One region of the Mesorhizobium sp. M0618 genome, then DNA from elsewhere that is predicted to be linked to it. Evidence: riboswitches for the same ligand, from Rfam matches in the RefSeq annotation. Region 1 holds a riboswitch; the other holds the start of a gene.

Region 1 (7,131 bases):
GCCGCTGAGCAAAGACAGACTGATACACCGATGCATTCGGATTCCGTCGTAGCGTAGTCGAAGCACACTTCGTCGCCAGAAGCGATTTGACGCACAGCGATAAAATCGTACGCTCCGAGATGATTCGGAACTATAGCTAAATTGGGATCGCAAGAATGATTTAAAATGACCACTGGCTCCTCGAACAAGGCGTGGACATTCCAATCCAGTTGAATGGAGTTCGTTGTCCGACTACGCTCCATGCGAGCAACTACCCCTTTAACAACAATTTCTCCAGGCAAAAGATCCAGAGCTGCGAATACGCCTCGCCCCCTAGCGCCACTGCTATCAATAACTCTTGCGTTGCGGGCATTGAGTTGTCGTGCGCAAGAGACTTCATCTACCAAGATAGACATCGACATGGGAATCCTTACTCCTCACAATGAGCATCGGTTTGCTGTGATACAAGTCGGCGTCGCTTCCGACATCAATGAACGTCTCAAAATTTATGCCAATCTGGCTATCGAGCGAAAAGAGATTTTTGGCTGCTTTTCAGCGTTCAGGCTGGAGCAAAACGAACAACTGAATAGGCCTTTGTACCGGGTCCGACAAACGCGAGGAGTCAGGGCCCTGTTCGATCGCCGCGGCACATCGCCAAATCGCAGCAGCGGGTTGCGTGCGTCAAGTTCAGCAAAAGGTGATGTGGTCGTCCGCCACAGACTATTGGCTGCATGAAGGAGTGCCCTAAGTGTCTCCTTCTTGTGCTTCGCAAATGGTCAAATGGTCGGTTGTGTGCGTCAAGTTCTGCAAAAACGGGGCGGCCATGAAGCTGGTCATGCAGCTTGGCGCAGAGCGAGCTTCTTGTGCTCGCACAGGTCGTCCATGTTGATGTATCGCTTGCGCGAGCGCGAAGAGAAGCGAGTGACCCTCGGGCGACACGGTCCAAAAAAACGCAACAGGAGCTTGCCCCCAACAAACCCAATCAGAGAAGCCTGCGAGGGTCTCTCACAGTGCACCCGAAAACACTACGGGGCCAAGCTGACGGAGAACGGCGAGTAAGGTGAAGTCTACGACCGAAAGGCGCCCATCGACGATGAGGGACTGATACCAAAGGCTCTGAGGGCTGACTGTCTAGGGGTTCCCGCCTTGATTGATCCGTGATTCCTTGTCGCGAGGAGCATTCGGGCGATGCGATTAGCGGTGAAGGTACGGACGGACTATTCGGCTACGGCTTCGGCAACTGGCGACGGCAGCGAAGGACGTCAACCAGAGCAGGCGCTTGTTGTCGCTGGCTGCGGTCATGGACGGGATGAGCCGGGAAGATGCTGCACGGATCGGCGGCATGGACCGCCACACGCTGCGGGACTGAGTGCATCGCTTCAACGAGGATGGCCCTGAAAGACTCAAGGATGCCTGGTATGGCGGAAACACGCCGCGCCTGTCGCCGGAACAGAAGGCCGAACTGGCGCAAATCGTCCAGGCAGGATCGGACCTTGCGGTTGACGGCGTGGTGCGCTGGCGTCGCATCGATCTGCAGCGCGTCATCGCGGATCGTTTCGGCGTCCCCTATGACGAGCGCTACGTGGGCAAGCTGCTAAGGGACTCGGCTTCTCGCACATGAGCGCGCGACCGCGCCATCCGGCGCAGGATGCCTGGATCGTGGAAGAGTTCAAACAAACTTACCGCGCACGCTAAGCGCCCACCTCGCCGACCTGCCGAAGGGCAAGCCCGGCAAGGTGTGGTTTCAGATGCTATGAGTGTGAATCGGCCCTTTAATTGCGGGTGATTGTCAATCCGAGTTTCGCTCTGTCATCGCCGGGGTCATTTCCTTTCCGAGGTCGAGTGCCTCATGATGATGTTCGGGTTGGGCGCCTCAGCGTGTGCAACGAAGTTCGAAGTCGACGTCAGCCGATTCAACGAGGTCCACAACCACCGCCCGGCGGGGACATCACGGGTTTCGGAAGCGGACCCGCGATTCTGATCGAGCGCGGGTTGTCACGCCATCTTTTCGCCGCCCCACTCAAAGCTGGTGCCGTTAACCCAGAGCCAGTGGAGCAGAACCGCGATCTTGCGAGCTACCGCCACTTTTGCCTTTTTCATACTATCCGCTTCGACAGGCGAACGCCCCACGCCTTCAGCATCGATCATTTCTTTGTCCGGTGCATGAGGACGCTGGCCGCTTCGTATAAATAGGTCCGCAACAGCCGATCTCCCCCGTTGACATGTGTTCCCCCAGATTGTTTTCGCCGCGGCGTCAGACCAAGGTAGGCGTCGACGTCACTGGCCGAGGAAAAGCGCGAAGGATCATCGATCGTATGGCGGTAGGTCAACGCCGTCACGACGCCGACGCCAGAAACCGTCATAAGCCGGCGCGTGGTGTCATCCTCACGAAGAAGGCGTCGTACCTGCCGGTCCAGCTTTTCCTGTTCCCTGCAAGCCTGTTCATGAACGGTCAGAAGCGGCTCGATCACGGATCGAAGCTGATGCCCGTCGACAACCAACGCCTCGACCTTTAGCCGAAACTGCGCACCGGTTGAGCGACTGAACTGCAGCCCGTACTCCTTCAGCATTGACCGGACTTGGTTCTCGAGATCGCGGCGGATGGCGATAAGTCGCGATCGCGCCACCAGGAGGGATCGGGTTGCCTGGCTCTCTGTGCTTTTGACCTTGCCTCCCGATAACAGCCGACGCGAACCAGCTCGGCCAGGCCGCGGGCATCGTTCTCATCACTTTTGTTCATTCGAACTGAAAGTGCCGCCTTCGCATGTCGAGCATCAATGCAGACAACCGGCATTCCGACCCGTTTAAGCTCATGCCAGAGCCAGCTGGACATGGCGCCCGTCTCGAATCCGATGCGCTCGGTGTGCGGTGCGCGTTTGCGGAGCAACTCGGTCAGTGCTCCCGGATGGGACTTCACTTTCCCTTGGAAGACAGCCCTTCCAGCATCATCGACGACGCAAACGCTGGTCTCTCGCTGCGACACATCCAATCCGACATATTGCTTCACTGCGGCCTCCTTGATCTCACTGGTCGGCGGCTTTTGCCGTCCGCCGAGTCTTCGTTCAAAGGAGCGACGCAGCAATTACGTCATCGTGTGCAAAATTGGATCAGACCCAATCTCGCTGCATGTGCGGGCGACGTATTCTCCGTCGATTTTGGGGATGCACCACATGTCTTTGCGCCAGGGCTTCAGATCATTCTCTGCCAGCCGTCGACGGACGGTCTCAGAAGACAGCTCTTCATGGTCGGTGAGCCGGACCATCTCCTCGGCCAGGAGGTTCGAGGGTCCAGCGGGCCCGTCCCGGTGGCGGCTTTGAGCAGGCGGTCGCCACCAAAAGCGCCTCATCCTTGCTCGACGTTTGCGCTCAACGCCGGGTCGCCGCTCCTCGGTGAGCGCTCTCTCCAGGTTCGCTTCCACAAAGCGGCGCCGTGTCCGATAAATCGTCGATCCCGAGACCTTCAAGGGTTGCGGCGATCACCTCGTCGCTCACGCCGTCGTTCGCGGCCAAGAGGATCTGTGCGCGTTTTATTTTGCGCGTCGCGTGGCGCCCCCCGCTCAATAGCGCGTCAAGTTGATCACCCTCCGATTGGCTAAGGTCCACAAAACTTTATACTCACCTGCACCTCCTTCAGCGTGCAGGCGCAGATGAATCCGGAAATGAGTCAGTCACTTGGCGAACGACAAGCCGCGCCGCAGCCGCGCTTTACGCAGCTTTAAGGCCAGTATTTGGCCTTCATCTATGCCCGGATCTTCAAACAGCCCCGGCCGAAGCCGACATGCAGCGCCACTTCGACGTCACCGCTCCGTCCGTCCACCAGATGGTGATCACTTTAGAAAAAGCCGGCCTCATCTCGCGCACGCCCGGGGCCGTCCGAATTCTTCCGGAATCGCTTCCGATTTTGCGCTAAAACAACCCATCACAATCTCTGTGGAACGGTACTAGTCATCCGTGATGACGACTGGCGTGCCATTTCCCCTCGGACCACCGTTTGGCGCTCACTCCGTGAAAACCGCTTCTGCCACGCACGCACAGCTTGCGGCCGCATCGTTAAACATCGCCCCCAATGCGATCTTCTGCATTCTAACGACGTTGTCACGCGCTTGAAGTGTTGGCCGAAATCCTTGATCGGCGACCTGCGAGGGATGTCGCAGCCCGACAGGAATTCATTAGTTGACAATGGTGGCAGCGGAGCAGCGCCGCCAATGGGCGACTGAATATTTCACTATGTTAGACAAGCGTAAAAGCGCGATCACATAACGACATAAACATTTCGTTATGCGTCATTGACAAAGGAGCGAACTGCTGTGATTGTCTGCGTGTCGTGGTTCTCGCGTGCGGCGCTGCCGCAGCGGAGCTAAGAGGGAAGCCGGTGCGATGCCGGCGCTGCCCCCGCAACTGTTAGCGGCGAGCCAACCCCAATCATGTCACTGAGGCGAATACCCTCAGGAAGACGGGTAGAGGCTATGACCCCGCGAGCCAGGAGACCTGCCACGCGAATTACGTCCACGGGCGGGGTGTCTCGGTGGCCGCTGCAACCCGGCGTTGATGCCGGCCTGCTAGCGCCTTCCTTGTCACCGACGCCCCAATCATCGGGGTATGACATGACTGTCTCTCAGCAAATTCCTGTAGCAACGCTCGGCGTGCCGCGCTTCGGTCGTCGGCGAGAACTGAAATTCGCGCTTGAAAGCTACTGGTCCGGAACATCGTCCGCTGGCGACCTTCTCACGACGTCGAAGGCGCTCCGTGCCGCTAGCTGGGAAGAGCAGCGCGATCGCGGCGTGTCGAAAATCCCGTCGAACGACTTCTCGCTTTACGACCATGTGCTCGACACCGCAGCCATGGTCGGGGCCGTTCCATCCCGTTACGGCTGGAATAGCGGCGAGGTCCCACTTGACATCTACTTCGCAATGGCGCGCGGCAACCAGGGTCAGACGGAGGACTGTGGACACGCTCGTCACCAGGAGGAGGCTCATGGACCTGGTGTAACCGCGATGGAAATGACCAAGTGGTTTGACACCAACTACCACTACATTGTGCCGGAACTCGATGATGATCAGACGTTCGCCCTCTCGTCATCGAAGCCGGTCGATTACTTCCTCGAGGCTAAGGCTCTCGGCATTCACACACGCCCAGTCATCCTTGGACCCATCACCTTCCTCAAGCTGGCGAAATCGCCTGCCGAGGGGTTCGGTCCCATCGCGCTCCTACCGCGGCTGCTGCCGGTTTACGAGCAGCTTCTGGAGAGGCTGAAGCTGTCGGGAGCCGACTGGGTGCAGATCGATGAGCCAGCGCTTGTCCTCGATCTGAACCCGAACGAACGAGCTGCGTTCGAATTCGCCTATGGCCAGCTGTCGAAAGCCGCGCCCGAGCTGAAGATCATGCTGGCTACGTATTTCGGGTCGCTGGGAGACAATCTCGAAACCGCGATTTCTCTGCCCCTGGCCGGCCTGCATATTGATCTCGTGCGCGCTCCCGAGCAGCTGGAAACGGTGGCTCGGCTCGCTCCGAAGGATCTGGTGCTCTCGCTTGGCTTGATCGATGGCCGCAACGTCTGGCGTGCGAACCTGCCCGCCATTCTCGACCGCATCAAAGCGATCGTCGCCGGCTGGCCCTTGGACCGCGTCGAGATCGCGCCTTCTTGCTCGATGCTGCATGTGCCGATTGATCTGCGCATGGAGACGGAACTCGACGCGGACATCAGGTCGTGGCTCGCCTTCGCGGCCCAGAAGACCGACGAGCTGGTCTTGCTGGCCCGGGCCCTGTCCCAAGGCAAGGATGCGGTAGCAGGCGCGTTGAAAGCGTCTGCCGAGGCTGCCGCCACGCGCGTGACATCTACGAGGATCCATGACCCGCTTGTTCAGGGGCGGATCGCTAGCATTGAGGACAGCGCGAAGCGACGAGAGAGCGCTTTTGGCGAGCGCTCCAGAGTCCAGGCCGGCTCACTCGGGCTGCCGCGTTTCCCGACGACGACCATCGGGTCCTTCCCGCAGACGCCGCAGGTACGCAAGGCGCGGGCCGCTCATGCGAAGGGCCAGCTGAGCTATGTCGACTATGAGACGTTCCTGAAGAAGGAGATCGAGGCTGCAATTCGCTGGCAGGAAGAGATCGGGCTGGACGTGCTGGTGCACGGTGAGTTCGAGCGAAACGACATGGTACAGCATTTCGGCGAGCAGTTGTCCGGCTTCGCGCTCACCCAGCATGCCTGGGTACAAAGCTATGGGTCGCGCTACGTGCGTCCCCCCATCATTTTCGGCGACGTATCGAGGCGCAATCCGATGACAGTGCGCTGGTGGCAATTCGCCCAGTCGCTTACGGAAAAGCCCGTGAAGGGAATGCTCACAGGCCCAGTCACCATTCTCAACTGGTCTTTTGTTCGCGACGACGTACCCCGCTCCGAAGCCTGCCGCCAGATCGCGCTCGCCATCCGCGACGAAGTGACGGATCTCGAAAGATCCGGCGCAAGGATGGTCCAGATCGATGAGGCCGCGTTTCGCGAAGGATTGCCACTGCGCCAATCTGACTGGAAAGTCTATCTCGACTGGGCTGTCGAATGTTTCCGGATCGCTTCAACGGGTGTAAAGGACGCGACTCAAATTCATACCCACATGTGCTATTCGGAGTTCAACGAGATCATTCACGCGATCGCTGGAATGGATGCGGATGTCATTTCGATTGAGACGTCGCGCTCGAAGATGGAACTGTTGGACGCCTTCACGAGCTCCAAATATCCGAACGAAATCGGTCCCGGCGTCTATGATATTCACTCACCACGCGTCCCGGAAGTCGGCGAGATTTCGGACTTAGTCATGCTTGCCCGCGAGCGACTGTCCGACGGCCAACTGTGGATAAACCCGGACTGTGGCCTCAAAACACGCAAATGGGAGGAGGTCCGCCCTGCCCTCATGAACATGGTCGCTGCAGCACGCGCGCTCCGGCAGAAAGTGCAGGCGTAAGGCTTCTCTTCCTCACCGTGTGGGGAGTTGCCGGTGGCGGATGTCGGCCGGGAATATGCCAAACCGATCACACTCTTGTAAATAAGCCACACGGCGAAAATGTGCAATTTTCCTTCGGCACGTGTCCTCATCCCGCAGAAATATAAATGTGACACCACGCTATAGTATTGGTCCTTGGGAACATACAGGCCCCGCGC
Region 2 (7,131 bases), on a different contig from region 1:
GGGCTCATCCTCCGGAGCGCGGCCGTAGATATGCAGCCCGTCCTTGATGGCAAAATCCTTGAGGTCACAGAGCCAGGCGTCGATGCGGCGCAACGCTTCGTCGGGTGCGTCGGTCGTGGCGACGCCGGCTTCGGAGGCGAGACCGGTCTTTTGCGCGGTGTCGACGATCAGCTCTGCCAACCGGTCGCGGCGGCGACGGTCGAGTCCGTCGGCCTGGGCATATTCATCGACCAGCCGCTCGAGCTTGTGTTGGTTTTCGTCGAGCCCGGCGCCGGTCAGCGGCGGCGGCAGATGGCCAAGGGTGACGGCGGCGATGCGGCGCTTGGCCTGCGCCGCTTCGCCTGGGTTGGAGACGATGAAGGGATAGATGACGGGCAAGGCGCCGGTGACGATCTCGGGAAAGCAGTTCTCCGAAAGCGCAACGGTCTTGCCCGGCAGCCACTCCAGCGTGCCATGCGCGCCGACATGGACAAGCGCGTGGACGCCGAGCGACTTGCGCAGCCACAGGCCGAAGGCGATCAGCGCATGGCGCGGCGGCAGCGTCGGGTCGTGGTAGTCGGCGCGGCGGTCGACGGAGCGGCCGCGGTCTGGGGCGAGGGCTACGGTGATGTTGCCGAAGGTGGCGGCGCGGAAGGGGAAGTGGGCGGCGGTTGGCGCTTGAGCACCCCCCTCTGTCCTGCCGGACATCTCCCCCGCAAGGGGGGAGATTGAGCTCTCATTGCCGCTTTCGCCAGCTACGAACGTCGCAGAATGAGCGCCGATGGCGGAACTGCCGATCTCCCTCCTTGCGGGGGAGATGTCCGGCAGGACAGAGGGGGGTGCCTCGCACAAACCTATCTCATATTCAGCCTTCCAAGCTGCATCTACGGCAGCAATTGCTGCAGACGGCAGTGCCTTCGAGAACTCCACATAATCCCTCAAGGCCAAGCCATGCCCGCCCTGGCCCAGTCGCGCCAGCAACTCACGCGGCGTTTGCGGAATCCCCTCAACGACATAGCCCTGTTCGCTGAGGTCCTGCAGCATGGCCAGCACGCTGGACGGGACATCCAAACCCACGGCGTAGCCGGTGCGGCCGGGCGCGCTCGGATAATCCGGGATCAGGATGGCTAGCTTGCGCTCGGCGCGGGGCGTCTCTTGCAACTTGATAAAGGCCGCGACGCGGTCAGCCACTTGCGCCACACGATCCGGTTCCGGCCGGTTGGCAAAGGCGCGGTGGCCAAGTGCTGGATCGGTCTCGCTCTCACCCTTAAAGGAAATGGCGCCGGCCAGGATGCGGCCGTCGAGTTCGGGCAGCACGACATGCATGGCAAGGTCGGCGGGCGCCAGGCCGCGCTGGTTGGTCTCCCAGACATCGTGGCGGGTGGTGGCGACGATGACCTGGAAGACCGGCATGCCGGCGCGGTCGAACAGGGTCTCATTGCCGGGTTCGGCGCCGGACGCGAAAGCGGTCGCGGTGATGATGGCGGCGGGTTTCAGCGAGGCGAGTGCTGTTTCCACGAAGGCCAGGGATGCGGGGTCCTTGAGGCTGGAGACGAAGATGGGAACCGGCTTGATGCCGCGCTGGCGGAGCGCTTCGAAAAGCGCATCGATGGGCGCGACATCGGCGGCCAATAGCATCGAGCGATAGAACAGGATGGGGATGATAGGAGCGTTGACGTTGTCAGCGTCGAGTTCCTTCACACCCCCCTCTGTCCTGCCGGACATCTCCCCCGCAAGGGGGGAGATTGCGCTGTCATTGGAGATTTCGCCAATTGTCGAGGTTGCGGACGCGTCAGCTTCTAATGAAACGGGAAAAGAGCCGGCTTTGATGAAGTCCGATCTCCCCCCTTGCGGGGGAGATGTCCGGCAGGACAGAGGGGGGTGTGAAGGATCACCAACGACCCCAAGTCCTGGCTCATAAAACCCGGCTTTCGGCACTGGAACCGGCTCTGCTACGTCCGCATCCGATCCAGCCAGTCGCGCCAGCCTCCGCACCAGCGCGCTCATATTCGCCGGGCCGCCCTCGCGGAAATAGTCGAGCAGGCCATCGAGCTCCTGGCGCGGCAGCGTCGAGGCTTCGATCAGGCGCAGATCCTCGTCGCGGCATTCGCCGGGCAGCAGCGCCAGCTTTATGCCGTGTGCGCGAGCGGTCGAGGCAAGCTGGTCGCAGCCGTAGCGCCACCAGTCGTAGCCGCCGAGGAGGCGCACGAGGATGACCTTGGCGTGGCGGGTGACGCTGTCGACCCAGAGGTCGACGGACATGGGATGGCGCAGGTCACGCAGGGCAGCCAGCCGCATCGAGGGCAGGCGGCCGGCATCGGCCTTCCAGGCTGCCGCCAGTCCGGCGAGGTCGCTGTCGGTGAAGGACAGGGCCACGATATCCGCCGGCGTCTGCCGCAGATCGACCGGCTCGGCGAGGTCGTCGAGCGAGGCGGATGTCGTGGTGAGGATGTGCATCGCAACCCGTGTCCGAGATCAGCCGGCGAGTATACGCTCGATCGCCGGGCGGTTCAGCCCCTTCAGGCCGATGACGACGAGACGCGAGCGGCGGTCGTCCTGCGCGGTCCAGGCGCGGTCATAGTAATGATTGACGCGCGGCCCGACGGCCTGCAGCAAGAGCCGCATGGGCTTGCCGCCGACCTCGACGAAGCCTTTTACGCGCAGCACGTTCTCTTCTTCGGCGACGGTGGCGACGCGCTTTGCCAACTCGTCCGGATTGGCGATCGAGGCAATGTCGACGATGAAGGTGTCGAAGTCGTCATGCTCATGGTCGAATGCGCCGTCATGGTGGGACTTGCGGTTTTCGATGTCGTCCTCGACGGCGAGACCGAGCCCGAGTAGCACGGAGGGATCGACCTTGCCATGCGACGTCGGCACGATCTTCACCGCGCGGGCGGAATGTTCGTTGATGATGGCGTTGGCGCGGGCGGTGCCGGCGGCGTCCATCAGGTCGCTCTTCGACAGGATGATCAGGTCGGCGCAGGCGATCTGATCCTCGAACACTTCTTCCACCGGATCGTCATGGTCGAGCGTCTCGTCCCCGGCGCGCTGCGCCTGCAAGGCGTCCATGTCGTTGGCGACGCGGCCTTCGGCCAGCGCCGGGCCGTCGACCACGGCGATGACGCCATCGACTGTGACGCGGCTCTTCACGCTCGGCCACTGGAAGGCCTGGACCAGCGGCTTGGGCAGCGCCAGGCCCGAGGTTTCGATCAGGATGTGGTCGACCCTCGGCGTCAGCGCGAGGATCTTGTCGAGCGCCGGCACGAAATCGTCGGCGACGGTGCAGCAGATGCAGCCATTGGCCAGTTCGACGATGTTTTCCTCCGGGCAGGTGTCGATGCCGCAGCCCTTCAAAATCTCGCCGTCGATGCCGATGTCGCCGAATTCGTTGACGATGATGGCAATGCGTTTGCCGCCGGCGTTTTCCAGGAGATGGCGGACCAGCGTCGTCTTGCCGGCGCCGAGGAAGCCGGTGACGACGGTGCAGGGAACGCGCGAGACGGAAGCAGTCATGATCAGTCCTTCAACAGGTCGAGGGGAGGGATGCGGGCAACGAGGCCACGCTTCAGGCTATCGGGGCGGCCGCGCCATGGAATCAGGCCGTCCTTCGAGGTGGCGAAGAGCTTGGCGCCTGTCACGAGGTCGGCGCCGCCGGTCGTGGTCAGGTCGCCGAAGACATAGCTCCAGCAGCCGTCGCGCAGGATGGCGGCGCTGAGGCGCCGCTTGCAATTGCCGAGGCATTCGACGCTGCGGATGCGGATGTCGTCGCCAGATGCGGCGCGGCGCGTGTCGTCCGCCAGCAATTCGCCGGCGCGGGGATGAGCGTCGGCGCCGGTCTCATCGCGGCAGGAGGCGCAGACGATGATGGTGACGCCGGCCAAGGCATCATCATGGCCGGACGAGATATCCGCTGTGCCAGCCGAAAAACTGCTGTCGTGGTCCAAGATCGGGCTCCTTGCCCGGAAACCCGCCGGGCGATCGGATTCTAAAGTCGCAGACGGCAGGTCTCCTGGCTCGCGGGTCATCGCCTTGGTAGCCGCCTTCCCGGGAACTCCCCAGTGGCTTTCGGCCTTGGCTCTTCGCTTACAGTTGCGGGGACAGCCGCGGATTTGGGATTTTGCCCCGCACCGCATTCCCTCTTAGCTCTTGCCGTTGCGGGCAAGAGACCATCTGAACCGGATTTAGGCTTTTGCGGGCGGCGGTGTCAACGCGAGCTTACGACATGGCGATGTCGGCCAGCGCCGGACCCAAATCGCCGGCCGGGGTCACTTCCATGCGTTCGAGACCGAGCCAGCCCTGCATCTGCTTCAATTCCTCGAACAGCTCTGCAGCGGTTTCAGGCGGCGCGCCAGCCTCCGCATAGGCCGCATGGACGCGCAGTATGCTGGCCGGGCGATCGGCCTTGAGGTCGACGCGTGCCACGATCCTGTCGCCGAGCAGGAACGGCAGGACATAATAGCCGTATTGCCGCTTGTCGGCCGGCGTGTAGATCTCGATGCGGTAATGGAAATCGAACAGCCGCTCCGTGCGCGAGCGCTCGAAGACGACCGGATCGAACGGCGCCAGCAGGGCGCGGGCCTTGATCTTTCGGGGCAGACGGGCGTCTTTGTGAAGATAGGCGGGCTTGTCCCAGCCTTCGACACGCACCGGCAGCAACTCGCCCGTTTCAACCAGTTCCTCCAATCGGCCTTTCATATCGGCCGGCGACAGGCGGAAATAATCGCGCAAATCGCCTGAAGTGCCCACGCCGTGGGCGCGGGCGGAAATGCGCAGCAATTCGCGGTGCGCGTCCTCGGGCGTGGGCACCGGCAGGTCGAGGACCGCCTGCGGCAGCACGCGCTCGGGCAGGTCATAAAAACGCTCGAACCCGCGACGGTGCGCCGTGGTGATGCGGCCGGCCCAGAACAGCCATTCGAAGGCGTGCTTGGCATGGCTCCAGCCCCACCAGCCGCCCGAGCCTTTCTGGCCCTCCAGCGCGGAAGCGGCGATCGGGCCGCGCTCGGCGACCTGACGGTAGATCTCTTCGATATAGGCAGCGTGTTCGCGGCCCCATTTGGCGAGCCCCAGATACATTTCCTCGCCGCGCTCGGCGCGCTGCATGCGCCAGCGCATCAGCGGGTATGTCTCGACCGGCAGGAAGGAGGCCTCGTGCGCCCAGTATTCGAAAACCGTGCGCTTGCGCGTCACGGCCGCGTTGTCGAGCAGCGAGAACGGGTAGGGGCCAAGGCGCGAATAGAGCGGCATATAATGAGCGCGCACCACCGCGCTGACGGAATCGATCTGCAACAGACCGGTGCGGGAGAGGGTGCGAGCAAAATGCCGGCGGTCGGGCGTACCGGTCGGGCGGGGATCGAGAAACCCCTGGGCGGCAAGCGCGATGCGACGGGCCGTGGGGAGCGAGATCTTTTCCTTCATGCAGGCATCACTTTGAAGTGTTTTGACCGAGGGTCGAATGGCTGATTCCAACCCATGCTAGCAGGGTTTTGGCGGCATCCATGTCAGGAGAGAAAAGTGGAGTGAAAAGCGAAGGAAATCAAACAGGAGCGGATCGGACCAGTTTGCCGCGATATGCCGTCCAGGTCGGTGTTTTGAACAAGGTTTGACTTGCTTCGCTGGAAGTGCTGCGCTAACCCTCGCCGCGTTGCAGCATAGGCCCTTAAAACGGTTCAGCGGTTAAACTGTCACGCTTCCGCATTAGGGTCCGGTGCTGTAAATCAAAGTGGATTGGCACCAACGGAAAGCCGAGCATGAACGCACTCTTGAGCTCATACCTGCCCATCGTCCTGTTCATAGGCGTGGCGCTGGTTGTCGGCCTGGCGCTGCTGGCCGCACCCTTCCTGGTGGCCTACCGCAATCCCGATCCCGAAAAGCTTTCCGCCTACGAGTGCGGTTTCAACTCGTTCGACGACGCGCGCATGAAGTTCGATATCCGCTTCTACCTGGTGTCGATCCTGTTCATCATCTTCGACCTGGAAGTGGCCTTCCTGTTTCCGTGGGCGGTGTCGTTTTCGAAGATCGGCATGCTCGGTTTCTGGTCGATGATGGTGTTTTTGGCGGTGCTGACCATCGGCTTTGCCTATGAATGGAAAAAAGGAGCGCTGGAATGGGATTGAACGACAGTTCAGGCACCCTCGTCGCGCCGAAGCCCAAGGGTATTATCGATCCCAACACCGGCAGGCCGGTGGGGGAGGACGATCCCTTCTTCCTCGAGATCAACAATGAGTTGGCCGACAAGGGCTTTTTGGTCACTTCGACCGAGGCGCTCATCACCTGGGCGCGCAGCGGGTCGCTGATGTTCATGACGTTCGGCCTCGCTTGCTGCGCGGTCGAGATGATCCACACCTCGATGCCACGCTATGATTCGGAGCGGTTCGGCGTCGCGCCGCGTGCGTCCCCGCGCCAGTCCGACATCATGATCGTCGCCGGCACGCTGACCAACAAGATGGCGCCGGCGCTGCGCAAGGTCTACGACCAGATGCCGGAACCGCGCTACGTCATCTCGATGGGCTCCTGCGCCAATGGCGGCGGCTACTACCATTATTCCTATTCGGTGGTGCGCGGCTGCGACCGCATCGTGCCGGTCGACATCTATGTGCCCGGCTGCCCGCCGAGCGCCGAAGCGTTGCTTTACGGCATTCTTCTGCTGCAGAAGAAGATCCGCCGCACCGGCACGATCGAACGGTAAATCCATGACCGCATCCCTGAGCGAACTGTCGACATATCTCGGCGAGAAGCTGATCGGCCGCGTGAACGACGCGGCGATTGCCTATGGCGAACTCACCGTTCAAGTCGAGCCACGCGATGTGGTCGAGGTGATGACCTTCCTGCGCGACGATGCGCGCTGCCAGTTCATCTCGATCGTCGACGTCTGCGGCGCCGACTATCCGTCGCGGGCCAAGCGCTTCGACGTCGTCTACCACCTGTTGTCGCCGAAGCAGAATGTGCGCATCCGCGTCAAGGTGCAGGCCGACGAGGAAACCATGGTGCCGTCGATCACCGGCGTGTTCCCCGGCGCCGACTGGTTCGAGCGCGAGACCTACGATCTCTACGGCGTGCTGTTTTCGGGCCATCCCGATCTGCGTCGCCTGCTGACCGACTACGGTTTCGAAGGCCATCCGCTGCGCAAGGATTTCCCGCTGACCGGATTCGTCG

The links. Region 1 has a riboswitch for cobalamin ahead of metE (5-methyltetrahydropteroyltriglutamate--homocysteine S-methyltransferase). Riboswitches for the same ligand answer to the same signal wherever they lie in the genome.
Region 2: linked by a shared signal. The riboswitch ahead of NKJ04_RS08715 (DUF1636 family protein) and the one ahead of metE (5-methyltetrahydropteroyltriglutamate--homocysteine S-methyltransferase) in region 1 are both predicted to bind cobalamin.

Annotation. Positions count from the first base shown of each region.
Region 1 is NZ_JAMYQH010000033.1:61,195-68,325, forward strand. It holds gene NKJ04_RS27855 (SET domain-containing protein-lysine N-methyltransferase) at 1-401, opposite strand, end outside; gene NKJ04_RS27860 (hypothetical protein) at 400-714, shown strand; partial or broken gene NKJ04_RS27865 (helix-turn-helix domain-containing protein) at 1,168-1,727, shown strand; partial or broken gene NKJ04_RS27870 (IS110 family RNA-guided transposase) at 1,975-2,986, opposite strand; partial or broken gene NKJ04_RS27875 (helix-turn-helix domain-containing protein) at 3,110-3,581, opposite strand; cobalamin riboswitch at 4,287-4,488, shown strand; gene metE (5-methyltetrahydropteroyltriglutamate--homocysteine S-methyltransferase) at 4,583-6,934, shown strand.
Region 2 is NZ_JAMYQH010000006.1:31,610-38,740, reverse strand. It holds gene NKJ04_RS08725 (cobaltochelatase subunit CobN) at 1-2,436, opposite strand, end outside; gene cobW (cobalamin biosynthesis protein CobW) at 2,455-3,492, opposite strand; gene NKJ04_RS08715 (DUF1636 family protein) at 3,495-3,923, opposite strand; cobalamin riboswitch at 3,962-4,165, opposite strand; gene NKJ04_RS08710 (winged helix-turn-helix domain-containing protein) at 4,195-5,394, opposite strand; gene NKJ04_RS08705 (NADH-quinone oxidoreductase subunit A) at 5,727-6,092, shown strand; gene NKJ04_RS08700 (NuoB/complex I 20 kDa subunit family protein) at 6,083-6,664, shown strand; gene NKJ04_RS08695 (NADH-quinone oxidoreductase subunit C) at 6,669-7,131, shown strand, end outside.